3 regions of the Streptomyces sp. NPDC057253 genome follow, and region 3 is predicted to be linked to each of the others. Evidence: riboswitches for the same ligand, from Rfam matches in the RefSeq annotation. Region 3 holds a riboswitch; each other region holds the start of a gene.
The links. A riboswitch is a leader RNA that binds a small molecule or an ion and turns the genes downstream of it on or off. The one in region 3 is predicted to bind thiamine pyrophosphate.

Region 1: it holds a riboswitch for thiamine pyrophosphate, as region 3 does, so the genes downstream of both, ACFULQ_RS24315 (thiamine ABC transporter substrate binding subunit) here and thiC (phosphomethylpyrimidine synthase ThiC) in region 3, are expected to answer to the same signal.
Region 2: it holds a riboswitch for thiamine pyrophosphate, as region 3 does, so the genes downstream of both, thiO (glycine oxidase ThiO) here and thiC (phosphomethylpyrimidine synthase ThiC) in region 3, are expected to answer to the same signal.

Annotation. Positions count from the first base shown of each region.
Region 1 is NZ_JBHUXV010000045.1:37,739-40,966, forward strand. Features, by position in the region: gene ACFULQ_RS24310 (ABC transporter permease) at 1-100, opposite strand, end outside; gene ACFULQ_RS24315 (thiamine ABC transporter substrate binding subunit) at 133-1,218, opposite strand; TPP riboswitch at 1,215-1,322, opposite strand; gene rlmN (23S rRNA (adenine(2503)-C(2))-methyltransferase RlmN) at 1,346-2,452, opposite strand; gene ACFULQ_RS24325 (hypothetical protein) at 2,610-2,831, shown strand; gene ACFULQ_RS24330 (alpha/beta fold hydrolase) at 2,976-3,228, opposite strand, start outside.
Region 2 is NZ_JBHUXV010000163.1:12,088-15,315, reverse strand. Features, by position in the region: gene ACFULQ_RS44210 (thiazole synthase) at 1-383, opposite strand, end outside; gene thiS (sulfur carrier protein ThiS) at 387-587, opposite strand; gene thiO (glycine oxidase ThiO) at 584-1,741, opposite strand; TPP riboswitch at 1,739-1,851, opposite strand; gene ACFULQ_RS44195 (hypothetical protein) at 1,904-2,254, shown strand; gene ACFULQ_RS44190 (NAD(P)/FAD-dependent oxidoreductase) at 2,287-3,228, shown strand, end outside.
Region 3 is NZ_JBHUXV010000027.1:42,734-45,961, reverse strand. Features, by position in the region: gene ACFULQ_RS17410 (DUF4240 domain-containing protein) at 1-31, shown strand, start outside; gene thiC (phosphomethylpyrimidine synthase ThiC) at 91-1,926, opposite strand; TPP riboswitch at 1,919-2,108, opposite strand; gene ACFULQ_RS17400 (YibE/F family protein) at 2,180-3,228, shown strand, end outside.

The DNA.
Region 1 (3,228 bases), on a different contig from region 3:
GGCCCAGCTGCCAGGTCCCGTCCGTGTCGAGGCCGCGCTTGACGATCGCGGCGACGGGCCAGGCGAAGAAGACAGCGAAGAACGCGACGGGCACGGCCATCAGGCCGAGCCGTGCCGCCGCGCCCCTCCGGCTCACCTGAGGACGAGCGAGGTCCACGACTTGACCCAGTCGTCACGGTGTTCGGCGATCTTCGCCGGGTCCATGGTCTCGGGATCCTTGGCCTGCGGACCGTACTCGGTGAACTCGGCCGGCACCGAGGCACCCTCGACCACCGGGTAGACGAACATGTTGAGCGGCATGTCCTGCTGGAACTCCTTGGTGAGCAGGAAGTCCAGGAACGCCTTGCCGCCCTCGGCGTTCTTCGCGTTGCTCAGCAGCCCCGCGTACTCGATCTGCCGGAAGCAGGTGCCGTCGGCGACCCCGGTGGGCGCGGTCTTCGGCTTGGGGTCGGCGTAGATCACCTCGGCGGGCGGCGAGGAGGCGTAGGAGACGACGAGCGGCCGGTCGGCCTTGGCCTTCTTGCCGCCGGCCGAGCCGGAGAACTCCTCGTTGTAGGCCTGCTCCCAGCCGTCGACGACCTTGACGCCGTTGGCCTTGAGCTTCTTCCAGTAGCCCTGCCAGCCGTCGTCCCCGTACTTCGCGGCGGAGCCGAGGAGGAAGCCGAGACCCGGCGAGGAGGTGGAGGCGTTCTCGGTGACGAGGAGGTTCTTGTAGGCGGGCTTGATCAGATCGTCGTACGACGTCGGCGGCTGGAGCTTGTGCTCGGTGAAGTACGCCTTGTCGTAGTTGACGCAGATGTCACCGGTGTCGATGGGCGTGACCTTGTCCCCGTCGACGCGGTACCCGGCCTTGACGGTGTCGGCGCCCTTCGCCTCGTACGACTGGAAGAGGCCGTTGTCGAGCGCCCGGGAGAGCAGGGTGTTGTCGACGCCGAAGAAGACGTCTCCCTGCGGGTTGTCCTTGGTGAGGATGGCCTTGTTGACGGCCTGCCCGGCGTCGCCGTCCTCCAGGACCCTGACCTTGTAGCCGGACTTCTTCTCGAAGTCGGCGAGGACGCCCTTGGAGACGGCCCAGGAGTCATGGCTGACGAGGGTGACGGTCTTGGCGCCGGAGCCGGAGCCGGAGCCCGACCCGGAGCCGTCGTCGGAGGATCCGCACGCGGACAGCGTGACGAGACCGAGGCCGACGACGGCAGCGAAAAGCTTCTTGTTGTTCACGGTGATGACCGAACTTCCTACCCAGAATGACCTGGGCGAGGTTCAGAGGGTCTGCGGCCCGATTGCCGCACTCTCAGCGCTGTGGCGCTCCCCTGTCGGATATGAAGGTGTACGTACGGTCGCCAGACTACCGCTCGGTGGCCGCGAGCTGGCCACAGGCCCCGTCGATCTCCTGGCCACGGGTGTCCCGGACGGTGACGGGCACTCCGTGCGCGGCGATCGCCTCGACGAAGGCCTTCTCGTCCTCGGGCCGCGAGGCGGTCCACTTCGAACCCGGGGTGGGGTTCAGCGGGATGAGATTGACGTGTACGGGCTTGCCCCGGAGCAGCCGTCCGAGCCGGTCACCGCGCCAGGCCTGGTCGTTGATGTCCCGGATGAGGGCGTACTCGATGGAGAGCCGCCGCCCGGACCGCTCGACGTACTCGAACCCGGCGTCGAGGACCTCGCGCACCTTCCACCGCGTGTTCACCGGGACGAGGGTGTCGCGCAGCTCGTCATCGGGGGCGTGCAGGGAGATCGCGAGCCGGCACTTGAAGCCCTCGTCGGCGAACCGGTGAATGGCGGGCACGAGTCCGACGGTCGAGACGGTGATGCCGCGCTGGGACAGCCCGAGGCCGTCCGGGGCGGGGTCGGTGAGCGCGCGAATGGCGGTGACGACCCGCTTGTAGTTGGCGAGCGGCTCGCCCATCCCCATGAAGACGATGTTGGAGAGCCGCGCGGGCCCGCCCGGCACCTCCCCGTCCCGGAGCGCCCGCATCCCGTCGACGATCTGGTGCACGATCTCGGCGGTGGACAGATTGCGATCGAGCCCCGCCTGCCCGGTGGCGCAGAAGGGACAGTTCATCCCGCACCCGGCCTGGGAACTGATGCACATGGTCACCCGGTCCGGGTACCGCATCAGCACCGACTCCACGAGCGTCCCGTCGAACAGCCGCCACAGCGTCTTGCGCGTGGTCCCCTGGTCGGTCGACAGATGCCGTACGACGGTCATGAGCTCGGGAAGCAGCGCCTCCTGGAGCTTGCCGCGCGCACCGGCGGGGATGTCGGTCCACTCCGCCGGGTCGTGCGCGTACCGCGCGAAGTAGTGCTGCGAGAGCTGCTTGGCCCGAAACGGCTTCTCCCCGATCCCGGCCACTACCTCCTTGCGCTCGGCAGGAGTGAGATCAGCGAGATGCCGCGGCGGCTTCTTGGCTCCGCGGGGGGCGACGAAAGTGAGTTCTCCGGGCTTCGGCATAACCCATCCAGTGTCGCAGATCCTCGCCCGGTACCCAGGCCACAGCGGGGTGGGGGTGGTCACCTGTGGGTGCAGACTGCCGGCGTTGATCGGCCTCGGACGGCCCAAGGGCTTGCCAAAGCGGTGGGATGATCGCTCCGGAGGGGTGCGAGTGGACATGCTTGAGCTGATGGAGTGGCTGGCCGAGCACGGCGTCACGACCGTCGTCAAGGTCGACGGTGACCGCATGGTTGAGCGACGGGCAGCATGGATGGTCATCGTCAGCGGTGGGGCACTCGGCAAGGACTCGTTCTTTCGTGCCGATCTGGCCACCCCGGAAGCATGCCTTGACTCTTTGCTCGCCCACCTGGAGGGCAAGGGGCTACTCCCGTTCGCATGATCAGCATGTCCTACAAGCGACAACAGGATCCCTGCGAGCACCGGGATCGGCGCAGGCCGGACGTCCGCCTGACCGGGTGCGCTCCCCGGCGCGGACTACGGGTGCGCCGGGGAGCGGCCGGACGCTGAGGCCGGCCCGCCGGGTTCAGGAACGGATGAACGCAAGGATGTCCGGGTTGAGGACCTCTGGGTGCGTGGACAGCATCCCGTGCGGATAGCCCTCGTAGGACTTGAGGGTCCCGTTCTTCAGAAGCTTGACCGTCAGGGGTGCCGAGTCGTCGTACGGGACGACCTGGTCGTCGGTGCCGTGGCAGACGAGGACGGGCACCTCGATCTGCTTGAGGTCCTCGGTGAAGTCGGTCTCGGAGAACGCCTTGACGCATTCGTAGTGGGCGTTC
Region 2 (3,228 bases), on a different contig from region 3:
GTGAAGCCGTCGTCGACCAGGGTCTCCGCCGCGTCCAGCAGCTCCACGCCGTCCGGCAGCAGGGTGCGCTCGTCGGCGATGACCTCCAGCTTGACCAGCTCGGTGCCGAGCGCCTCGCGCGCGAGGCGGGCCGTGAGAACCGCCTCGCCGGCCGTGAAGCAGCCCGCCGTGTTGGGCAGGACCCGGATGCCGAGCCGCTCCAGGACGGACAGCACCGAGCCGTGCACCGAGGGGTTCACCCGCCGCATCGCGACCGTCGTGAGCTCGGTCCCGGAGGCGACCAGCGCCCGCTCCAGGACGTCCAGGCTGGGCGCCCCGCCCGTGCCCATGATCAGCCGGGACGAGAAGGACGTACCGCCGATGACGAAGGGATCGTCGGCCATGGGTCAGCCTCCTTGGACGGCGGTGAGGACTTCCACGCGGTCTCCCTCGGCGAGGGGCGTCGAGGACCACTGCGCGCGCGGGACGACGGTCTCGTTGAGCGCGGCGGCGACCCCGGAGGGCGCCGGGGTCAGGGCCCGTACGACGGTGTCGAGAGCCGTGCCGGGAGCGAACCGGCGCGGCTCCCCGTTGACGGAGATGTTCATGCCGGCTGCTCCACCCGCTCCAGGAACCGCCCCGGGGTGAACGGGCGGGCCACCTCCGGGAGTTCACCGGTGGTCAGGACGTGCGCCATGGCGTCCCCGGTGACCGGCGTCAGCAGCACGCCGTTGCGGTAGTGCCCGGTGGCGAGCAGCAGGCCGGGCAGCTGCGTCGGGCCGAGCAGCGGCGCGTTGTCGGGGGAGCCCGGACGCAGGCCCGCGCGCGTCTCCGTCAGCGGCAGCTCGGTGATGCCGGGGACCAGTTCGTGCGCGTCCCGCAGCAGTTCGTACACCCCGCCCGCGGTCACCGTCGTGTCCCAGCCCAGCTCCTCGCTGGTCGCGCCGATCACCAGCTCGCCGTTCTCGCGCGGCACGAGATAGACCTGGCTGCCGCGCACCACGGCCCGCACGGTACGGCTCAGGAACGGCGCGTACCGGGGCGGCACGGTCAGGCGCAGCACCTGGCCCTTCACGGGCCGCACAGGGGGCAGGAGGGCCTGGGGGACGCCTTCCAGACGGCCGCTGAGGCTCCCGGCGGCGAGCACCACCTGGCCCGCGTCCAGTTCCTCGGCGTCCGTCATGGTGATCCCGGCGGCCCGGTCCCGGGCGACCCGCAGGCGTTGTGCCCACGCGCGGTGGAACACCACACCGGCCCGCTCGCACGCGGCCAGCAACGCGCGCGTGAGGCGGCGCGGATCGATCTGGTGGTCGCCGTCCACCCGCAGCCCGCCCCGCACCCCCGGCGCGAGCATCGGCTCCAGACGGCGGCACTCGCGCCCCGACAGCCACTCCGACTCCAGGCCCGACTGCCGCTGGAGCGCGTGCAGTTCGCGCAGATGGGCGCGGTCGTCGGCGTCCAGCGCCACGGCCAGCGTGCCGCAGCGGCGGTAGCCGAGGTCGTGCCCGGTCAGCTCGGTGAGCTCGGCCGCGAAGTCGGGGTAGCGGCGGGCCGAGGCGAGGTTCAGGCCGAGCAGGGTCTGCTCGCCGTAGTGCAGTTCGGTGACGGCGGCCAGCATCCCGGCGGCCACCCGGGCGGCTCCGCCGCCCGGTTCCGGGTCCACGACCGCCGTGCGGAGACCGCGCTGCGCGGCCCGCCAGGCCGTGACCAGGCCGATGATTCCGCCCCCGACGACGAGGACGTCTGACGTACGTGAGGACATGGGCGTCCAGCCCCTCCCTTCGCCGGCATGACCCGGATCAGGTTCGTACGGTCGGAGGCCGGCCAGCCTCCCTCTCAGCCCGGTGCGTCCGGGCTCCCGCGAGTGCTCTACGTTGGCCACCCTAGCCCGACGTCGTATGTCTCAGTAAGGGAGCCTCTTTTCGTGGCGCGCTCGCTCGACGGTCTCGTTCTCGCCCCTGTCGCCGACCAGGCCCCAGGTCAGGTGGGCACCAGGACCCGGTTCATGTACCACGAGAAGGACGGGGAGATCTGGGCCGAGTACACGGGCGGGGACGTCGTACGCGGGCATCTGGTCGGCACGCGCGCGGGGGACCGCCTCGACTTCCGCTACGTCCAGCTCAAGCACGACCGGACGACGTCCTGCGGGCACTGCGTCTCCACGGTCGTGGACCTTCCCGACGGCCGGGTGCGGCTGGAGGAGACTTGGGAGTGGGAGTCGCAGTCCGGCAGTGGGACCAGCGTTGTGGAGCAGGTCACTCGGCACGACTCCTGACTGACTGTTCGTCAGGTGGCTAGGGTGATCAAATGACCGAGCAGACGCAGGCGCAGCGGCGGGTGGTCGTGGTCGGGGCGGGCATGGCCGGCGTGCAGACCGCGGTCGCCCTGCGCGAACAGGGCTTCCAGGGCACCGTCACGGTGATCGGCGCGGAACCCCATCAGCCCTACGACCGTCCCCCGCTCTCCAAGGCGGTCCTGCTGGGCAAGGCCGAGGGCTCCGCCTTCGACGTGGACTTCGAGGCCCTCGGCATCGAACTGCTGCTCGGCCGCGAGGCGCTGGGCGTGCGCCCCGACGCGCACGAACTGGACACCGAGGCCGGGGTCGTGCCGTACGACGTCCTGGTCCTCGCCACCGGCGCCGAACCGATCCGGCTGCCCGGGACCGAGGGCGTGCCCGGCGTGCATCTGCTGCGCACCCTGGACGACGCCGAGCGGCTGCGCCCCGTGCTCGCCCGCCAGCACGACATCGTGGTCGTCGGCGCGGGCTGGATCGGCGCCGAGTTCGCCACCGCCGCGCGCGAGGCGGGCTGCGCGGTGACGGTCGTGGAGGCCGCCGACCGTCCGCTCGCGGGCGCGCTGCCCGCCGAGGTGGCCGCGCCGATGACGTCCTGGTACGCCGACGCGGGGGCCGATCTGCGCACCCACGCGCGCGTGGTGCGCGTCGAGCCCGGTGAGGTCGTCCTGGACGACGGCTCCCGGGTGGCCGCGGGAGCCGTCGTGGTCGGCATCGGCGCCCGGCCCGCCACGGCCTGGCTGGCCGGATCCGGCATCGAGCTCGGTGCGCACGGCGAGGTCGTCGCCGACGAGCGGCTGCGGACCTCCGCACCGGACGTCCACGCGGTCGGCGACTGCGCCTCCTTCCCCTCGGGGCGCTACGGCGAGCGGCTGATGGTCCACCACTGGGACAACGCCCTCCAGGGACCCCGCACGGTCGCCGCCGCGATCCTGGGCGAGACCTCCGCGGTCTAC
Region 3 (3,228 bases):
GGCGAGGCTCTGCCTCACGGAGCGCGCCTAGGCGGACAGGGCGGCCCGCGGCCCTCCAAGGGGGCGCGGACCGTCCTCCGGGACTACGGCCTACTCCGCCAGCGGCAGGTACACCCGGTTCCCGCTCGCCGCGAACTCCTTCGACTTCTGCAGCATTCCCTCAGCGACCTCCTCGGGTGACGCCCCCTCAGCCGCCGCGCCCCCGAACCGCTCCGTGATGCTGTGGCTGATCTTCATCGAGCAGAACTTCGGCCCGCACATGGAGCAGAAGTGGGCCGTCTTGGCCGGCTCCGCCGGGAGGGTCTCGTCGTGGAACTCACGGGCCGTGTCCGGGTCCAGGGCGAGGTTGAACTGGTCCTCCCACCGGAACTCGAAGCGCGCGTCGGACAGGGCGTCGTCCCAGTCCTGTGCTCCGGGGTGGCCCTTGGCGAGGTCCGCCGCGTGGGCGGCGATCTTGTAGGTGATGACACCCGTCTTGACGTCGTCCCGGTTGGGCAGCCCCAGATGCTCCTTCGGCGTGACGTAGCAGAGCATCGCCGTGCCCCACCAGGCGATCATCGCGGCGCCGATGCCGGAGGTGATGTGGTCGTAGGCCGGCGCGACGTCGGTGGTCAGCGGGCCGAGCGTATAGAACGGAGCTTCATCGCAGATCTCCTGCTGAAGGTCGATGTTCTCCTTGATCTTGTGCATCGGGACATGCCCCGGGCCCTCGATCATGGTCTGTACGTGAAAACGCTTCGCGATCCTGTTGAGTTCCCCGAGCGTCCTCAACTCCGCGAACTGCGCCTCGTCGTTGGCGTCCGCGATCGAGCCTGGCCGCAGGCCGTCGCCGAGCGAGTACGTGACGTCGTAGGCGGCGAGGATCTCGCACAGTTCCTCGAAGTTCTCGTAGAGGAACGACTCCTTGTGGTGCGCCAGGCACCAGGCCGCCATGATCGAACCGCCGCGCGAGACGATCCCGGTCTTGCGGTTCGCCGTCAGCGGTACGTACGGCAGCCGCACGCCCGCGTGGACCGTCATGTAGTCCACGCCCTGCTCGGCCTGCTCGATGACCGTGTCCTTGTAGATCTCCCAGGTCAGCTCCTCGGCCCGGCCGTCGACCTTCTCCAGTGCCTGGTAGAGCGGCACCGTGCCGATCGGGACGGGGGAGTTGCGCAGCACCCACTCGCGGGTGGTGTGGATGTTGCGGCCGGTGGACAGGTCCATGACCGTGTCGGCGCCCCAACGGGTCGCCCAGGTCATCTTCTCCACCTCCTCCTCGATGGAGGACGTCACCGCGGAGTTGCCGATGTTGGCGTTGACCTTCACCAGGAACCGCTTGCCGATGATCATCGGCTCGATCTCCGGGTGATTGACGTTCGCGGGCAGCACCGCACGCCCCGCCGCTATCTCCTCACGGACCACCTCGGGCTCGACGTTCTCCCGGATGGCCACGTACTCCATCTCCGGGGTGATCTCCCCCCGGCGCGCATACGCGAGCTGTGTCACCGCGCTGCCGTCGCGGCTACGACGTGGAAGCCGCGGCCGGCCCGGGAACACCGCGTCGAGGTTGCGCAGGCTGCCACCGCGCGGAGAGGTGTGCTTGATCCCGTCGTCCTCGGGGCGCACGGGACGGCCCGCGTACTCCTCGGTGTCGCCGCGGGCGACGATCCAGTTCTCCCTGAGCGGAGTGAGCCCCCGGCGGACGTCGGTCTCGGTGAGCGGATCGGTGTACGGGCCCGAGGTGTCGTACAGCGTGACCGACTGCCCGTTGGTGAGGTGCACTTGTCGGACCGGCACGCGCAGGTCGGGGCGCGAGCCCTCGACGTACGCCTTGTGCCAGCCGATGGACTTCCCGGCCTCCGTGGGGTGTTTCGTGGGGCTTTCGCCGTTGATGGACTGTTCGTCCTGGCTGGAGGCAGGCGTGCGTACGTCCTTGATGGTCATGAGACCTACTCCCTACGCCGGCATTACCCGGTAACAGGTTCGGCGGTCGACGCAGCGGCTTCCGTCTGCCGACGTTTCGTGGGGAACGTCACTCTCGTGTGATGACGTTCCACGTGAAACATCGCTGGGACGGAGGTCAGCGCCCTCTCAGCCCGGTGCTCCGAGCTCCCGCGTGTACAAAGGTGCCACCACGCTAGCGTCAATTCGGGCGCGGTGAACAGGGGGCCCCATTCGTTCTTGCGATGATCGGTCGGTGACCACGACGCATCAGCCCCCGTACCCGCCGCCCGAGCCTCCGCGCCGCCCCGGCTCCGGAAACGGCCCCGCAGGCGGCAACGGCCGTGCGGGCGGGCCCGATTCCGGTGGCTGGGATGCCTTCGGGCACGGACGGGACCAGGGTCCTGGGCGGGAACAGGGGTCCGGGCGGGTGGGACCCGGTCGTACGCAGGGGTACCCGCAGCAGTATGGGACCGGAACCGGTGGGGGCCAGGGACAGCGTCCCGGGTATGGCTCCAGCGGCCATGGCCACGGCGACGGTTTCGGGGGCGACCCTGGCTACGGCGAAGGCCACGGCCCCCATGAGGGGCACGGACACCATCCCGGCAGCGGGCACGGCCAGGGTCATGGATCCGCCGGCGATCCCGGTCACGGGGGTGACGGCGGAGGCAACGGTGGCGGTGGTGACGGGGGCAGCGGTGGCGGTGGCGGCGGGGGGCACTCGCACGGTCACAGTCACAGCCACGGCCCGGCGGCTCCCGTCTCCAAGCATCTGCGGAAGGTCATCGCGGCGATCCTGATCCCCTTCGCCGGGGCAGTCGTCATCGGGCTCGCCGTGCTCTGGCCCGGTGGCGCGCCGGCACACGAACGCACCGGGGTCGGTTTCGACCGGCAGACCCAGCAGGCCACGGTCACCAAGGTCGTCAGCGTCAGCTGCAAGTCGGTGAACGCCGGAGGGGAGACCCCGACCGGGGACACCTCCACCGCCGAGGGCTCCTCCGCCCAGCAACAGGCGAACGGCACCTGCAAGAAGGCGACGATCCGGGTCGACACCGGCGACGACAAGGGCCGCACCTTCACGGAGATCGTCCAGCCCGACCAGTCGCGGCAGTTGCACGAGGGGCAGAAGGTCGTGGTCGCGTACGAGCCCTCGGCGCCCAGGGACCTCCAGTACTCGGTCGCCGACGTCAACCGCAGGTTCCCGATGGGGCTGCTCGCCGGCATCTTCGCGCTGGCCGTCGTGATCGTCGGGCGACTGCGCGGTGTCATGGCGCTCGTCGCGCTGGCCGTGAGCTTCCTGCTGCT